DNA from 3 places in the Herminiimonas sp. NPDC097707 genome. Region 3 is predicted to be linked to each of the others. Evidence: predicted binding sites of a transcription regulator. Region 3 holds the regulator's gene; each other region holds the start of a gene.

Region 1 (5,943 bases), 360 kb from region 3:
TCGCGCAAAATATATTGATACTGCTCTGCCGCACCCATCATCTTGTTTTGACGGCCGAGCGCAAGGATCTGCGCGAAGCCGACGTAGAAGAACAAGCCTTCCATCAGACACGCGAACACGATCAGCGAACGCAATAATGTTTGATCGTTTTCTGTGGTGCCGGTGGTGAAATGCGGATCGGTCAACACGTCGATAAACGGAATCAGAAATTGATCCTTGTCGCGTATCGATTCGATTTCGTTGTACGCATTGAAGATTTCGCCTTCATCCAGACCCAGCGATTCAACAATATATTGATATGCGTGTGTGTGGATCGCTTCTTCAAATGCCTGGCGCAACAAATACTGGCGGCACTCAGGCGCTGTAATGTGACGGTAAGTTCCGAGCACAATGTTATTCGCGGCCAGAGAATCGGCAGTGACGAAAAAACCGAGGTTGCGCTTCACCAGACGACGTTCGTCGTCGGTCAAACCATTAGGATTTTTCCACAGTTCGATGTCGCGCTGCATGTTGATTTCCTGCGGCATCCAGTGATTTGCACAGCCGGCCAGATACTTGTCCCACGCCCATTTGTATTTAAACGGAACCAGCTGATTGACGTCCGTCTTTCCATTGATGATGCGCTTGTCGGCAGCGTCCATGCGACGGGTTGGATCGATGGCAGCAGTCGGCTGGCTAGCCACCACTGTAGGGTCCAGCGCGACATCCTGAGCTTGTACGCGTTGCGCGGCAGCATCGCGTACCTGTTGCAAGGCCGGTTGCAAGGCCGGCTGCGCTTGCGGCGCTGCAGGTTTGGCTTCTTCATCCCAACTTAGCATGATTTATTTCCTTATTCGTATTGTGCTGATGCCGGCTGAACTGTTCATGCTGACAAAACCCCATATGGCTTTGTCAGCATTATCGAACTCAAGTTCAGTACAACATCAAGAGTGTCATTTTTTACGTCTCGAATACCTGTGTTACTGGCAGGCTTCGCATTCTTCAAATCCGGCATCGCCTGGACGCAATATGCACGCCGGACCATCCGTCTCTGCCGCAGATTGCGCGGCAGCAGACGACCCACCACCGGAATCAACTGCATTCAATGCGCCGGTTTTGGAGGTCGATTTTTCGGTATGCGTTGCACCCATGGTACGCAGGTAGTAGGTGGTTTTCAGGCCGCGCAACCATGCCAGCTTGTAGGTATCGTCGAGTTTTTTGCCCGATGCGCCAGCCATGTAGATATTCAGCGATTGCGCCTGATCGATCCACTTTTGACGACGCGATGCAGCTTCCACCAGCCATGAAGGCTCAACTTCGAAGGCCGTTGCGTAGATGTCGCGCAGATCTTGCGGAATACGATCGATCTTCGCCAGGCTGCCGTCGAAGTACTTGAGATCGGAAATCATGACTTCATCCCACAAGCCACGGGCTTTCAAATCACGGACCAGATATCCATTGATCTCGGTAAATTCGCCGGACAGGTTCGATTTGACATACAAATTCTGGTATGTCGGTTCGATACAGGCCGAGACGCCGATGATGTTCGAAATCGTCGCAGTCGGAGCAATGGCGACGCAGTTGGAATTGCGCATGCCAAATTCCTTGATGCGTGCGCGCAACGGTGTCCAGTCAAAGGTTTCGCTGTAATCTGCTTCCAGATATTGGGCGCCACGTTCATCAGCCAGCAATTTCAGCGAGTCTTGCGGCAGGATGCCACGATCCCACAGGGAACCTGTGTACGAACTGTAGCGGCCGCGTTCTTCTGCCAGTTCGGTCGATGCGTAGTAAGCGTAATAGCAAACTGCTTCCATCGAATTATCGGCAAACTGCACGGCGTCGTTGGATGCATACGGAATGCGCATCATGTGCAGGCAATCCTGGAAACCCATGATGCCGAGGCCGACTGGACGGTGACGCAGGTTCGAGTCACGCGCTTTATTGACGGCGTAATAGTTGATGTCGATCACGTTATCGAGCATGCGCATCGCGGTACGGATCGTTTTTTGCAGCTTGACGTGATCCAGCTTGCCGTCTTTCATATGGGCCGGCATGTTGACCGAACCCAGGTTGCAGACTGCGATTTCCGATTCATTGGTATTCAATGTGATCTCGGTGCACAGGTTCGAGCTGTGAACCACGCCAACGTGCTGTTGCGGTGAACGGATGTTGCAAGGATCCTTGAATGTGATCCATGGATGACCGGTTTCGAACAGCATGGACAGCATTTTGCGCCACAGATCCAATGCCTGGATTTTCTTGAACAGCTTCAACTCGCCACGCGCTATTTTGGCTTCGTAACCGGTGTAGGCTTCTTCAAATGCCTTGCCGACTTTGTCATGCAAGTCCGGTGCGTCGGATGGCGAGAACAGGGTCCACTCGCCTTTTTCCATCACGCGCTTCATGAACAGATCGGGAATCCAGTTGGCAGTATTCATGTCATGCGTACGACGGCGATCATCACCGGTGTTTTTACGCAGATCGAGGAATTCCTCGATATCCATGTGCCAGGTTTCCAGGTAGGCGCAGACTGCACCTTTGCGTTTGCCACCCTGATTAACCGCAACAGCGGTGTCGTTGACGACCTTCAGGAATGGCACCACACCTTGTGAACGGCCGTTGGTGCCTTTGATATGCGCGCCGAGGGAACGAACTGGCGTCCAGTCATTACCCAGACCGCCGGCATATTTCGCCAGCAATGCGTTTTCCTTGATAGCATCGTAAATGCCACCCAGGTCATCGGCCACTGTTGTCAAATAGCATGACGACAGTTGCGAACGCTGGGTACCGGAATTGAACAGGGTCGGTGTCGAGCTCATGAAGTCAAAACTCGACAACAGATTGTAGAACTCGATTGCACGTTCTTCGCGATTCGCTTCGTTCAGCGCCAGGCCCATCGCAACACGCATGTAAAACGCTTGCGGCATTTCGATACGTTGATCGGCAATGTGCAGGAAGTAACGGTCATACAAGGTTTGCAGACCGAGGTAGCCGAATTGCAAATCGCGTTCCGGTTTCAGTGCATCTGCCAGTTTTTTCAGATCGAATTCACCCAGTTTGGCGTCGAGCAGTTCTGCTGCAATGCCTTTTTTGATGAATTCTGCAAAGTAGACCAGATACTCTGCCGGTGCATTGGCTTGCGCTACTTCCTTGCCGAACACTTCTTTACGGATGGTATGCATCAGCAAACGTGCGGTGACGGTGCTGTAGGCAGGATCTTTTTCCATCAGCGCGCGCGCTGCCAGAATTGCCGACTTGTGCAATTCTTCAACCGGTACGCCGTCATACAGATTCTTGACTGTTTCGCGCAGGATGGCGTCTGCATCGACGTGTTTTTCAAGTCCGATGCACGCTGCGGTGATCAGATCACGAACCTGATTCATGTCCAGCGGACGACGCTGACCATTTTCAGTAACGTGCAATTGATGTTCGGATTCGACGACAGGTTTGGCAGCTTGCTGCTGCGCGCGTTCTTCCATGCGTTTAAAGCGATACAAGACATAAGCGCGCGCAACATCGTGCTCGCCGGAACGCATCAGAGCCAGTTCGACTTGATCTTGAATATCTTCGATGTGGAAGGTGCCGCCAGCCGGCTGGCGACGCATCAGGGCATTCACCACATTCGCGGTTAATTGCTCAACCAGTTCGCGGACGCGCGCAGATGCGGCGCCTTGGCCACCATTGACAGCCAAAAAGGCTTTGGTCACCGCGATAGAAATTTTCGATGGCTCAAAACCGACCACTGCACCGTTACGACGCAAGATGCGATAGTCGCCCGAGGCTGCACTATTGACACTAGGGGTTGATGCGGCAACCGCGAGAGGCGCGATGTTGCTGATTTCCGTCGGCGATTGGCCCGAAGTTTCTTGTGTAGAGAGCATTACAACTCCTTTAAAAACGATAGTCCTGCTGGTTGTAAGAGAGAAAACATGGTGTTGCCGTTTTCGCGAAAGTATTTTGTATGGACGACCGTGCCTGACGCATCTTGCGCCCGACGTCTATACGGACTCTATTGGTTTTAATTTTTATTGAGTGACATCTGCTCAGGGCCCCTGCTAATAATATGTATATATATAGACAAATTATGGTGAAGCAAACAGCTGAACAGACCTTAGGAAGATCGGCAAAACCCACTACATCTAGTGCGGAAGTTATGATCTGCACTAATTCTAGTGCGACCAGGTCGGGGATGCAATCACTTTCTTGCCCGTTCCGGATATATTTTTTTATATCCTTGTTTGGGCTTGCTAGTAGGCATTTTTTAAACTATGCAGAACTGCAAATCACCGAGCGCTGCCCTGCCTTGCAACTGTTCCTGCACCGCACTCGCTCGCAATTCCGCATACTTTTTTCGATAAAGCGCTTGATACTCCGCCCAGTTAAAAAACGGACCGGGATCGGTTTTGCGGCCGGGGGCAATCTGTTCGTGGCCGCTTACATGCTGCAACGGATACGCCAGTTTCAATGCCACGGTCAGCGATGCGAGCGATGCATATTGTGCATCCTCGAATGGCTCGAAATCGCTGCCCTCGAGTTCAATGCCGATCGAAAAATCATTGCAACGCTCCTGCCCGCAAAAAGAAGATGCGCCTGCATGCCACGCCCGGTCTCTGGCTGATACGAATTGCATGACCGTGCCATCGCGCCGAATCAGAAAATGAGCGGATACGCGCAAGGGTTGCAACTGATCGAAATACGGATCGGCAGCGTAATCAAGCCGATTCAGGAACAGGTCGGCAATAAACGGGCCGCCAAACTGTCCCGGAGGCAGGCTGATGTTATGAATCACCAGTAAGGAAATGTCCATTCCTTCCGCACGCTGATCGAAATTCGGCGATGGCAGGCGCATAACATCCGCCGCCCAACCGTTTGCATCGATCTGAAACGGCAAGGATGCGTGGATGGCAGCCTTATTCCGGTGCATTGATATCCAATCGTTGCATCCGGTAACGCAACTGACGGAAGCTGATGCCGAGCAATTCCGCCGCCTGCGTTCGATTGAATCTGGTTTTAGCCAAGGCGCGCCGAATGATCTCGCGCTCCACCTCGTCCAGATGATCGGGCAAGGACTGCGGAATATCGCTGGTCGGTACTGGCGGAGTCGATATCTCACGCTCAGCCTGATCCGGCATGGGCTGGCTGACTGCGGCAGGCGTCAACACAGGCGCAGTATTCAGCGGAGGTGATGCTTTCAGCGCCAGATCCGTCACTTCGATCAAGCCGTCGTTGGCAAATGCCAGTGCACGTTCCAGAATATTTTCCAGCTCGCGCACATTGCCGGGAAAAGAATAGCTGCACAGCGCGGCCAATGCTGCCGGCGACAAGGCAGCCTGCTCGCCGCTGCCAAGCCGGACCAGGATGGCTTGCGCCAGCAAACCGATATCATCCAGCCGTTCGCGCAACGGCGGCAAATGCAGCTCGATGACATTGAGGCGATAGTACAAATCCTGGCGGAACGTGCCCTTGCCTACGCAGTCGTGCAGATTCTGGTGCGTTGCGCTGATAATGCGCACATCGACCGGCTCTTCCACCGTCGCCCCCACCTTGCGCACGCAGCGCTCCTGGATGGCACGCAGCAATTTGACTTGCATCGCCAAGGGCAAATCGGCGACCTCATCCAGTAACAGCGTACCGCCGTTTGCTGCCTGGAAAAATCCGTCCCTATCGTCCGCAGCACCGGTAAACGCGCCTTTGCGGTAACCGAAAAATTCCGCTTCCATCAGTGCTTCCGGAATCGCGCCGCAATTAACCGCCACAAAAGGTTTATCGTTGCGCGCGCTCTGTGCATGAATATCGCGTGCGGCCAATTCCTTGCCGCTACCCGATTCGCCGCTGATTGCCACCGGCGCCATGCTGCGCGCCAGACGCGCGATTTGTGCGCGCAAGGCCTGCATCGCATCGGATTGCCCCATCAGGCGCAACGCGGTTGGCGCAATCGCTTTCTGATTCGCCTTGTCGCTGGCG
Region 2 (5,943 bases), 680 kb from region 3:
GATCACCAGCGCTATCCGCACAACGATCTGGCGGCGCTGGAACGCCAGTTGAGCGCCAGCACTGCTAAGCGCAAGCTGATTCTTACCGATGCGGTGTTCAGCATGGATGGCGATCTGGCGCCGCTGACGCAACTGCTGGAACTCGCCGAACGCTACGATGCCTGGCTGATGGTGGACGATGCGCATGGCTTCGGCATACTCGGCCCGCAGGGGCGCGGTGCGCTGGCGCAGTGCGGGATCGTTCTCGCCGATCATCCACGTCTTCTTTACATGGGCACGCTGGGCAAGGCTGCCGGCGTATCGGGCGCCTTCGTGGCCGGCGCAGAGAGCGTCATCGAATGGCTGCTGCAACGCGCCCGTACTTATATCTTTACCACTGCATCCAGCCCGATGCTGGCGGCGACCCTGCTCAAAAGTTTGGACCTGATTGCCGGTGCAGATGGCGACGCCCGCCGCAGTCAGTTGCGGTTGCTGATTGCGCGCCTGCAGGACGGCCTGCAAGGCAGCCGCTGGCAATTGCTGCCATCGCCCACCGCGATTCAAGCCATCATCATCGGCGAAAACGATGCCGCATTACGCGTAGCCGCAGCGCTGGCCGAACAAGGCTTGTGGGTGCCGGCCATCCGCCCGCCGACAGTGCCCAAAGGCACGGCGCGTCTGCGCATCACGCTGTCGGCAGCACACAGCCTGGCCGATGTAGATCGCCTGCTGGCCGCATTGCAGGCAGCGCAATGAACCCTTTGCATCTATGGCACGGCTGGGGCATGCACCCCATGGTGTGGAGCGGCCTCTGTGCCGAACTTGCGCAGCACGACATCGCCACGCAAACGCCAGCCTTGCCCGGTTACGCTCAGAGCGAGGCCGTCGCACCGTACAGCCTGGATGCGCTGGTCGATGCGATGCTGCCCGCGACGAGCACACCGCTCGTCCTGTGCGGCTGGTCGCTAGGCGCATTGCTGGCGCTGCATGCGGCACGCCGTCATCCGCAGCGCGTCGCGCGCCTGATCTTGATAGGCGCCACGCCCAGTTTCGTGCAACGCGCAGACTGGCCGCACGGCATGCCGCCGGCAGTACTGGATGAATTCATCGCCGCCGTTGCACACGATCCGACGGCAGCATTGAAACGTTTCATGGCGCTGTCGAATCAGAACGATGTGCATGCGCGCAGCATGGCACGCACATTGGCGCAGATACTGTCCGCCACCGCACTGCCATCTGCCGCTACCCTTACGGCCGGCCTTAGCTTGCTGCGCGATAGCGATCTGCGCGCCGGAATCGCCGATATTACGCAGCCTGTACTCCTGCTGCACGGCGCGCGCGACCCACTGATGCCGGTCGCAGCGGCACAATGGCTGGCTGATGCCTTGCCGCAGGCGCAGCTCGAGATCCTGCCCGAGGCTGCGCATACGCCCTTCCTTTCCGACCAGCAGCACTGCTGCGCTTCCATCGCAAGTTTCTACCGTGCCTGATATCGACAAGCAAAAACTCAGTCTCTCCTTCAGTCGCGCGGCCGCTCATTACGATGCCATCGCCAGCTTCCAGCAACAGGTCGCGGCACGGCTGGCGCAACTGTTGCCGGCCATACCCGCCACATGCGTACTCGACGGCGGCTGCGGCACCGGCGCCAGCAGTGCGCTGCTCACACAACACTGGCCGGATGCCTTGCTGCTTGCCTGCGATCTGTCGCCGGAAATGGCACGACTGGCGCACGCACGACAATTGACTGCCGTATGCGGAGATCTGGAACAACTGCCCTTCAGCAAGGCCTGCTTCGATGTCGCATGGTCCAGCCTGGCCTTGCAATGGTGCCAGCCGCAGCTGGCCTATCCGGAATTGCAGCGCGTGCTGAAACCCGGCGGCCAGCTATTGTTCAGTACGCTGACCAGCGGCAGCCTGCATGAACTGGAAAGTACATTCGGCGGTATAGACCGGCATAAACGCGTGCTGCCATTTGCCAGCGAACAGCAAGTCGTGGATGCGCTGCATGCAGCCGGTTTTGAACATGTGCAATGCCAGGCCGAACGCTGGGTTACGCAACACGCCGATTTAAAAACGCTGCTGACCAGCATACGCGGCATAGGCGCAAACCAGACCGGCGCCGCCAGACGGCCCGGCATGATGGGCAAGACGCAATGGCAGGCTGCACAGGCACGTTATGAAAACCTGCGTGATGCAGATGGCATGCTGCCGCTTACTTATTCGCTGCTGTTTGTCAGCGCTGAAAAATCATCAGCGCAAGACTGATCCAGGGAATGTTGGGCTGATAAAACCTTAGCCCAAGCTACCTTGCTTTTGGTTCTTGCCAGATACATCCCACCTGCTTCGATTTATCACCATCACGGTTTTGGTTCGGCAATGCCGAAGGCGAGCCGGACCTGCCTCTTCCGCTGTGACGCTGCCGTTTGTGCGAAGCAGAAAATGGAATAAGAAGTGAACGTTGTCTGAGCCGCAGGCGAGTTTCGTTCGCTTCCCATTTTTTGCCTCGCACAAACGGGAACCCGAAGGGCAGCGGCTGTGCGGTCGCCTTCTTTTGCTTACTTTTCTTGGCGAAGCAAGAAAAGTGAGTAGCCGCCGGGCTACCCCCGGCAACTGAGCCTCATCGAAGAAAGAACCGTTTCAGCCATCACCAAAAAAGAAACATCTCTGAATTCCGCCACCAATCGAGTCGAGATTTCCGCCAAGGCGCAGGTATTTCCCACCCCACTCGCCAGCAGAATTGACCCATATCAAGGAATATCGAAGCGCCGCCGCTTTCAATTGACCTCACTATATATAGTCAATAGTCTTCCAAAAACACCACATATTGTGTTCACGGGAGAATTTCATGACGACACAGGCAGTTTCCTTTTTGACGTACATCGTCAAGCGCGATGGCAGCATCAAGCCCTTCGATGCCGGCAAGATCGAATCCGCACTGCTGCGTGCCGGTCTGGCCAGCGGTGAATTCGATGCCAGCGTGGCGAAGAATTTAAGTGCGCGCGTAGCGCTGGCGCGCATCCGCTTTCATGAGCAGGATGCACCGCATATCGAACAGATACAGGATGCGGTGGAAACCGTGCTGTTCGATGCCGGCTATCGCAAAACCCTGCGTGCCTATACCGTCTATCGCGAGCAGCACCAGAAATTGCGGCGCGACCGCAAGACGCTGGTCGATGTGGAATCGTCGATGAATGAATATCTGGATCAGCTCGACTGGCGCGTCAATGCGAACGCCAACCAGGGTTATTCGCTGGGCGGCCTGATCCTCAACGTCTCCGGCAAGGTGATCGCCAATTACTGGCTCAATCACGTCTATCCGCCGGAAGTCGGCGATGCACATCGCAATGCCGATCTGCATATCCACGATCTCGACATGCTGTCCGGCTACTGCGCCGGCTGGTCATTGCGCATGCTGCTCACCGAAGGCTTGAACGGCGTGCCCGGCAAGGTTGAGTCCAGTCCGCCCAAACACATGTCGAGCGCGATCGGACAAATCGTCAATTTCCTCGGCACGCTGCAGAACGAATGGGCCGGTGCGCAGGCTTTCAGTTCGTTCGATACCTATATGGCGCCTTATGTGCGCAAGGATAATCTGGACTATGTCGAGGTCAAGCAATACATCCAGGAACTGATCTACAACCTCAATGTGCCGTCGCGCTGGGGCACGCAGACGCCATTCACCAATCTCACCTTCGACTGGGTGTGTCCGGAAGATCTGCGTGTACAGGTGCCGCTGATAGGCGGCGTTGAGATGCCGTTCACCTACGGCGATTTGCAGGTCGAGATGGACATGATCAATCGCGCCTACATCGAGATCATGATGACCGGGGACGCCAAGGGACGCGTATTCACCTTTCCGATTCCGACCTACAACATTACCGAAGATTTCGACTGGCACAGCCCGAATGCCGAACTGCTGTTCGAGATGACGGCGCGCTACGGCCTGCCCTACTTCCAGAACTTCATCAATTCGGAATTGAAGCCGAACATGATCCGCTCGATGTGCTGCCGCCTGCAACTGGACTTGCGCGAACTGCTCAAGCGCGGTAATGGTTTGTTCGGTTCCGCCGAGCAGACCGGTTCACTCGGTGTGGTGACGATCAATTGTGCGCGCCTCGGTCATCTGCATACCGGCGATGAAGAAGGCTTGATGCAACGGCTGGATGAATTGCTGGCGCTAGGCAAGACCAGTCTGGAAATCAAGCGCAAGGTCATTCAGCGCCATATGGACAACGGCCTGTTCCCTTATACCAAGCGCTATCTGGGCACGTTGCGCAATCACTTTTCGACGCTGGGCGTGAACGGCATCAATGAAATGATCCGCAACTTCACCGCCGATGAACACGACATCACCAGTGACTGGGGACATGCCTTTGCCGTGCGTCTGCTCGATCGCGTGCGCGCCCGCATGCTGGTATTTCAGGATGAAACCGGCCATATGTACAACCTGGAAGCCACACCGGCCGAAGGCACCACCTATCGTTTCGCCAAGGAAGATCGCAAACGCCATCCCGATATCCTGCAGGCCGGCACCGTGGATATGCCCTACTACACCAACTCCTCGCAACTGCCGGTCGGCTTTACCGACGATCCGTTTGAAGCGCTGGAGCGACAGGACGATCTGCAACGCAAATACACCGGCGGCACCGTACTGCATCTGTACATGACGGAACCGCTGTCGAATGCCGATGCCTGTCGCACGCTGGTCAAACGCACGCTGAGTCGCTTTTCGCTGCCCTACATCACGATCACGCCGACTTTTTCCATCTGCCCCAAACACGGCTATCTCGGCGGCAGCCACCATTTTTGTCCCAAATGCGATGACGAACTCATCGCACGCAAGCAGCGCGAAGCTGCAGATGTTTAACCTTGAATCCCAACCACAGGAGCAGCCATGAACGACATGATCAAACCGATATTCCTCGCCAGACCAGCCATCGTCCTCACCGATGCCGAACGCCAGCCGTGCGAAATCTGGACCCGCGTCATGGGCTATCACCGCCCGATGTCATCTTTCAATACCGGTAAAAAGGGAGAGTTCAATGAACGCAGGTATTTCAGCGAACAAAGCAGCCATCTCGTCTGAGATTGCTGCAGCCAGCTTGCTGAAGGTGGGCGGCGTAACGCCGTTCACCGCCACCGATTACCCCGGCCAGCTGGCGGCCGTGGTGTTCGTACAAGGCTGTCCGTGGCGCTGCGATTATTGTCACAATCCGCATCTGCAGTTGCGCACTATCGACAGCCCGCTGGAGTGGCCCAAAGTCATGGCGCTGCTCCAGCGCCGCATCGGCCTGATCGATGCCGTTGTATTCAGCGGCGGTGAAGCCACCATCGATCCCGCCCTGCAGGCAGCCATCCTGGAAGTACGTGCGCTGGGTTTTCGCGTGGGCTTGCATAGCGCCGGTATTTATCCGAAGCGGCTGGCTGAAATTCTGCCTTTACTGGATTGGGTCGGCCTCGACATCAAGGCGCCGTTCGACAGTTACGAACGCATTACCCGCATCGCCGATAGCGGCCGTTATGCACGGCAATGTGCGGAGATGATACTGGCCAGCGGCGTGTCTTATGAATTTCGCACCACCATCCATGCCAGCCTGCTGAGCGAAGACGAATTGCTGAATCTGGCGCAGACGCTGGCCGATATGGGTGTGCAGCACTACGCGCTGCAATTGTTCCGTCCGCAAGGTTGCCGCAGTACGCAGCTCAAAACGTTCAAGCAGTCCGACTATCCGACGCTGGAACTGGTGCAGCGCATGGCGGCACTCTTTCCGCACTTTACGCTGCGTCAGGCGGAATGATCCGTCTCCAGCGTATCGCCGGCAGTCAATCTCGCATGCGCAGCATCAGCCCATGCACGCTGATGCGCCAGTTCATCCGCTACCTGTGTGACGATTTGTTCCGCCTGTGCCGGATCAAAATCCTCATGCAGGCGTTTTCTCACGCCGTAGTCGTGCAACTGCAAAT
Region 3 (5,943 bases):
TCTCGCTGTCGCCCCGCTGCATCTGCGCACCATTCGCACGCATCATGTCTGCCATATCGCTGGCCAGATAAAGTGCTCGGGTTTGCAAGGCGGATTGCTGCGCGGTACGCAAGGCCGTCAGTTGCATGCCTGCCCCGCCGATTACACCGGCAGTCAACACGAAAACCGAGATCAGTACCTCGATCATGGAAAATCCGTGTTCGCCTGATGTCATCATGTCGCACCTTCCATCGATGATTGCACCCATTCGGAATAAGGGTATGCAAACAGAAAAGAGGTTTTTGAGTAGGGACGATTGTTGCAATAATTTATATTTTTTCGTATCCCATCAATATGGGATGCATCTTTGCGTTCACGTTTGGGACATGAAAGATCAGCGTCGTTTTATTCCAAAAAAAATGGCGATATTATATTTGACGTACCCAACCACCAAAGCGAATAGCTTTTCTGAAGAACCAGACCATGCAAACCCCTAACAATTAACTGCAAATTAGCAGACTAACTCAACTCAATAGCAACAATAAGCACTTAATAATCAATTACTTACATCAACAATGATGCAAGAGTTGAGCTTCAATACATTTAGTGCTTGTGCTTTTCTTTTGGTTTGCGATACACTTGCCAAATCGATCGCAAGGAGGCAAGTATGGCTGAACATAAAGAGGGAGATTTTGACGCTGCCAAGAAGGCAGAGGCCCGCACGACTGCGCGAACCGCACGAACAACTCGCCCCAAATTGAATAAGGCTTTGCCGACCGATCGTGCCACCGTTCTGAAACAGCTAGGCATCCTTCGCGCAACTACCGCCGCCAGTGGACCAGAACGAAAGCCAGTCTCCAACGATGACGTATCTAAAATCGCCAGCCTTCATCCAGGCACCATCTCGGTTTGCAATCCATTTTTTCTCGAATCTGGATTATTAACTCGCGTGAAGTTGCAGAACGTACCTTGCGAAGAGGCATTTGCATATGCGGACCGATATAGGTGGGACGGCGAGAAAGCTGCAATCAAACTTGCCCCGGTAATCCGTAAAACTTGGTTTTGTACGGCACTTCTTCCAAAACTCGCATTTCGTCCGCTGTCGCTGGATGAAGCTGTCGCGTTCTTAGCGGAAGAGGCCGGAGCGGCGCCAGAATACAAGGACCAGCTTGCGATGCTCGTTGAATATCTTCGTATCACCGGGATTGTTTCGGTAGATGGAGGAATGATCACGGCGAGCGATGCGGAAGTTACGCCACCGCCTCCAGCTTTAGACGGTAATGCTCCTCCGGCCAATCAGACACATAACAAAAATGGGGGGCAAGGAGAAACCGGTGGCAGCAATGTCGGATTGAATCTTGATCCGTTACTGCTGGCCTTACTGGAAAAGATACCGGGACGCGGTCAGAAGTGGCCTGCAGAAAAACGACTTCGTTGGTTCAAGACCTTTGCCATGAACGTCAGCCAAGTTTATGACGACGACGAAACGACGGTTGAACTCATAATTAAAGGTGTGGGAGAACAGCAATGAGAAGATGATTCGGCCCTGACTCCCATCATCGAACTCACCGAGCATGGGCCGGAAAAAACAACGCCCTCATTGACGAACAACTCTTGGCGGAGCAGTCAATGAGGGCGGTGGTGAGAAAGACAGCGCGTTAAGGCGTGCCTCTGTCTGCCACTGCTATCTACCAGATAGTCCTTGTAGTGTACTTTAAAAGGACACAGTGGACAAGAATTGCCTTTAACCTCTTTATAGAAGGAGGCATCATGCCGCCCAATCTATATCTCAAGGTAAAGGATGTCTTTGTGCATGCCTATCCCAGGTTCCGGTTCGGAAAATGGGAAAGCGTATGCCAACACTGGCGTTCGGCACCGGGCCAATTGACGTTCAATTTCGATTAATCTAACTAGCAGGCTCCTTCGGGGGCCTGCCTCGCGTCGGTCGTGGTTTGGCCGCCGCTTTATCTAGCGCAGTTTTTGGCGTGATGATCGATAGAGCCCGATCAAATATATCCCCGCTCTCGTCAGCTTGTAGGTGTTTGGCAACCGAAGTCCTTTGATTTCTCTTCGTTAATTAGTTCTTTCGTAAGTCAACAGCTTGCCGGCCACGCCACGCAGCAAATTGTCTGCGCACTGTTTGTCATTGACGCCAAGTGCAACGCGGTTGTTGTAACACAAATCGAACTCAGCGAGATAGCGGTTCAAATGGTTATGGCCACAATGCTGATACACGCCTTTCATGCCGCGTTTGAAAATCGAAAATTAGCCTTCAATAGTGTTGGTGTGAATGGTGCGATCAATCTTGGAAGCATACTCGCCTTTACCGTGATGGGTAAAACCCGTGTTCAGCAAAGTAATTTTGCGCACCTTTGTACTGGACGACCTCGTCGGTCATCAAGTGGGCGTCGTGGGCAATCAAGATCGATGTAATGGTGGTCGCCTTGATGTTATCGATAACCATACTGCGAACCTGTCCGGTCGAGCGGTCAACCAGCAACAGCACTTTGTTCTTGTGGTCGTAACCACGACCTTTTTTCTCGCCTTTCGGCTTTTTGTTAAAGTCGCGGCCAATAAAAGTTTCGTCTACTTAAACAGCACTACGGTTGCCACCGAACGGTGCAAGACCGCCGCAATGAGTGCAAACCGGGCCTTGCGGCCAGATTCCCGCCTCTACAAACGCATAGACTGCTTCTTCGTTGTGAAAGTGGGCTTGCGAAAGTATGCTCATTTCTATCTCCTGTGATTAAACTATAGGAAATAAAAAAGTAGATACGTGAAGTATGATGTCGCAAAAAAATAGCCCGCATCGCGGGCCATTTTGCATCTGCTTATTTGGATGGAGGTTTGCGCTCTCGCCCCACTTCGGCAATCGCATCCTGAAACTCCGCCACATCTTCAAAACTTTTATACACCGAGGCAAAGCGGATATAGGCAATCTTGTCGAGGCGCTGCAATTCGCGCATGACCAGTTCGCCGATCTGCCCGGAAACAACTTCCCGCTCTCCGCTGGAAAGAAGTTTTTGTTCGATGCGGTGAATGGCCGCATCAACGGCTTCCGCAGAAACCGGGCGCTTGCGCAAGGCAAGCTGCAGGCTGGCTTGCAACTTCTTCGGATCGAAGTCGGTGCGGCTGCCGTTTTTCTTGACGATGACCGGCATGGCCAATTCAATCCGCTCGTAGGTTGTGAAGCGTTTGTCGCAGCTCACGCAGCGACGACGACGGCGTATGCTGTCGCCCTCTTCCGAGATGCGCGTATCCAGAACCTGAGTATCGTCGTGCTGGCAAAAAGGACATTTCATTGCAGTGCGCGGCCTTATGGATCGTTGTCTTGTAGATCGTTGTCTTCCAGCTCGTTACATCAGCGAAACCTTGAACACATGCCCGGCTGTTTTCACCGGCTCAATAATGCGACTGCAAATACCACTACTCGTACCCGACATTCCAAAATGGCCTCATCGGGTATGCAACCGCGACGAGGCCATTTTGCTGCGTTTTCCATTCATGCGGAAAATCGCCTTGCTTGCACGAACTACTTTAAATCAACAATCCATCAGCCGTAAACCGGGAAGGCATCAGTCAGTTTCTTGACTTCGGCTTTCACGCGTTCGATGGTTGCTGCATCGTTCGGATTATCCAGCACGTCGGCGATCAGATTGCCGACTTTGGTCGCTTCCGCTTCCTTGAAACCACGGGTGGTCATCGCAGGGCTGCCGAGACGAATACCGGAAGAAATAAACGGTTTTTCCGGATCGTTGGGAATACCGTTCTTGTTGGTCGTGATGTGCGCGGAACCCAGCAATGCTTCTGCATCCTTGCCGGTGATTTTCTTGGCGCGCAGATCGACCAGCATCACATGCGATTCGGTGCGATTGGAAACGATGCGCAAGCCGCGTGCGATCAAGGCCTTGGCCAATGCATCTGCATTCTTGAGGACTTGTTGCTGATAGACCTTGAACTCGGGCGCCAGCGCTTCCTTGAATGCCACTGCCTTGCCGGCGATGACATGCATCAATGGGCCGCCCTGGATGCCGGGGAAAATTGCCGAGTTGATGATTTTCTCGTGTTCGGCCTTCATCAGGATGAAGCCGCCGCGCGGACCACGCAAGGATTTGTGCGTGGTCGAGGTAACGAAGTCGGCGAACGGCACCGGATTTGGATATTCGCCGGCAGCGATCAGACCGGCGTAATGCGCCATGTCGACCATGAAGTAGGCGCCGATTTCTTTCGCGATTTTTGCAAAGCGCTCGAAGTCTATGCGCAGCGCATAAGCCGATGCACCGGCAATGATCATCTTCGGCTTGTGTTCACGCGCCAGACGTTCCATCTGTTCGTAATCAATTTCTTCCTTGTCGTTCAAACCGTAGGAAACCACGTTGAACCATTTGCCCGACATATTCAATGCCATGCCGTGCGTCAGGTGGCCGCCTTCTGCCAGCGACATGCCCATGATGGTGTCGCCCGGTTTGAGGACAGCAAAGAACACGCCCTGGTTGGCCTGCGAACCGGAATTCGGTTGTACGTTGGCAGCTTCAGCACCGAACAATTTTTTTACGCGATCGATCGCGAGTTGTTCAACGATATCGACATACTCGCAGCCGCCGTAGTAACGCTTGCCCGGATAACCTTCGGCATATTTATTCGTCAGTTGCGAACCTTGCGCTTCCATCACGGCAGGCGAGGTGTAATTCTCGGATGCGATCAGCTCGATATGATCCTGCTGACGCGTATTTTCCTGCTGGATCGCCGACCACAGTTCAGTATCTGTTTTTGCGAGGGTCTGGTCTTTTGAAAACATGAATCACTCCAATCGTTCAAAAATGGGCAAGAAGCCTTAATGTATGCATCACGACACATCACGGCAGAATCGAATATCGAACTGCAGCGACATGCAAAACAAAGCAACAAACCCGGGATCGAATGAAGGCCGAAATAAAACGCGCAGGCAGCCTCGGTCTTGCATTCCACTCGGGCTACCCAGGCGCACGGCAATAAAATCTCACGCTTCACGGTGGATAGGCCCACCTTACGACACGATGTGATCGGTCGGATTCGCCAGTTACGTGAGACGAAATGGTGCGTGAATTTTACGGCAAGCGCCTGTTTTGGGCAAGCGAGGCAAGCGCAAGCGCCCCGTACCGATAGAGTTGTGCAAAACGCCCCTGGAAAATAGAAAAACAAGAAGGGAGCGCGTCGGCAATCACCTTGTCAAAATGCAAAATTCGACGCTGCAATCATCGCAAGTCAGAGAAGTCAGAGAAGTCAGAGAAGTCAGCATGACAGAGCCCTGTCATTCCATCCTCAACAAACAACTTTCCTGCCGAGTAAAAATCTGCCGGATGTCACGTGTTTCCGCAAGCAATCCGGCTTTACCGCGCTGATTACCCACTATTTGCGACGCCTTGTGAACAGGATTATCTCCCATGTTCAACGCAACCAGAAAAAAGAATGATCGTTCACTCTTTGTGTTATCATGCACCCTGTCAATTTTTGCCGCCGCGTATCCGGCGTGCTTTTTCAATCTAGAGGTCCCTATGTCGCCAATCAAAAACTTGCCGCGCTTTGCAACCTTTGCTGTGATGCTTGGTGCCGTCGCTATTTCCGGATGCGGAAACAAAGAAGCTGCCGCACCGGCGCCAAGCGCCCCTGCCGTTACCGTCGTAACCCTCAAGGCACAAGAAGTGAGCCTGACGCGCGAGCTGCCCGGCCGCACCAATGCATTTCTGGTCGCCGAGGTAAGGCCTCAAGTCAACGGCATCATCAAGAAAAGGTTGTTTACAGAAGGTGCCCAGGTCAAGGCCGGACAGCCGCTGTATCAACTCGATGATGCAATCTATCAGGCCAATTACGCCAGCGCCAAGGCAAGTCTGGCACGTGCGCAGGCAACACTGAAATCGGCCGAATTAAATGCCACGCGCACCGCTGAACTCGTCAAGATCGATGCCGTCAGCAGACAGGACAACG

What was found. Region 3 encodes NrdR, which represses ribonucleotide reductase genes. Its sites were predicted from a motif close to CACNANATNTNGTG; they were not measured.
Region 1: ACIQW9_RS09155 (ribonucleoside-diphosphate reductase subunit alpha) is a predicted target of NrdR. The motif match lies at 4,111-4,124, and genes of this name have one in related genera.
Region 2: ACIQW9_RS04060 (ribonucleoside triphosphate reductase) is a predicted target of NrdR. The motif match lies at 2,795-2,808, and genes of this name have one in related genera.

What each region holds. Positions count from the first base shown of each region.
Region 1 covers NZ_JBIWCI010000001.1:1,895,956-1,901,898, forward strand. The annotation lists gene ACIQW9_RS09150 (ribonucleotide-diphosphate reductase subunit beta) at 1-818, opposite strand, end outside; gene ACIQW9_RS09155 (ribonucleoside-diphosphate reductase subunit alpha) at 960-3,860, opposite strand; gene ampD (1,6-anhydro-N-acetylmuramyl-L-alanine amidase AmpD) at 4,241-4,903, opposite strand; gene ACIQW9_RS09165 (sigma-54-dependent transcriptional regulator) at 4,890-5,943, opposite strand, start outside.
Region 2 covers NZ_JBIWCI010000001.1:860,423-866,365, reverse strand. The annotation lists gene bioF (8-amino-7-oxononanoate synthase) at 1-735, shown strand, start outside; gene ACIQW9_RS04070 (alpha/beta fold hydrolase) at 732-1,469, shown strand; gene bioC (malonyl-ACP O-methyltransferase BioC) at 1,462-2,244, shown strand; gene ACIQW9_RS04060 (ribonucleoside triphosphate reductase) at 2,825-4,846, shown strand; gene nrdD (anaerobic ribonucleoside-triphosphate reductase) at 4,874-5,065, shown strand; gene ACIQW9_RS04050 (anaerobic ribonucleoside-triphosphate reductase activating protein) at 5,055-5,777, shown strand; gene ACIQW9_RS04045 (putative zinc-binding protein) at 5,765-5,943, opposite strand, start outside.
Region 3 covers NZ_JBIWCI010000001.1:1,537,227-1,543,169, forward strand. The annotation lists gene pilV (type IV pilus modification protein PilV) at 1-217, opposite strand, end outside; gene ACIQW9_RS07405 (hypothetical protein) at 647-1,510, shown strand; partial or broken gene ACIQW9_RS07410 (IS1595 family transposase) at 2,053-2,710, opposite strand; gene nrdR (transcriptional regulator NrdR) at 2,811-3,281, opposite strand; gene glyA (serine hydroxymethyltransferase) at 3,533-4,777, opposite strand; ZMP/ZTP riboswitch at 4,948-5,052, opposite strand; gene ACIQW9_RS07425 (hypothetical protein) at 5,270-5,500, opposite strand; gene ACIQW9_RS07430 (efflux RND transporter periplasmic adaptor subunit) at 5,514-5,943, shown strand, end outside.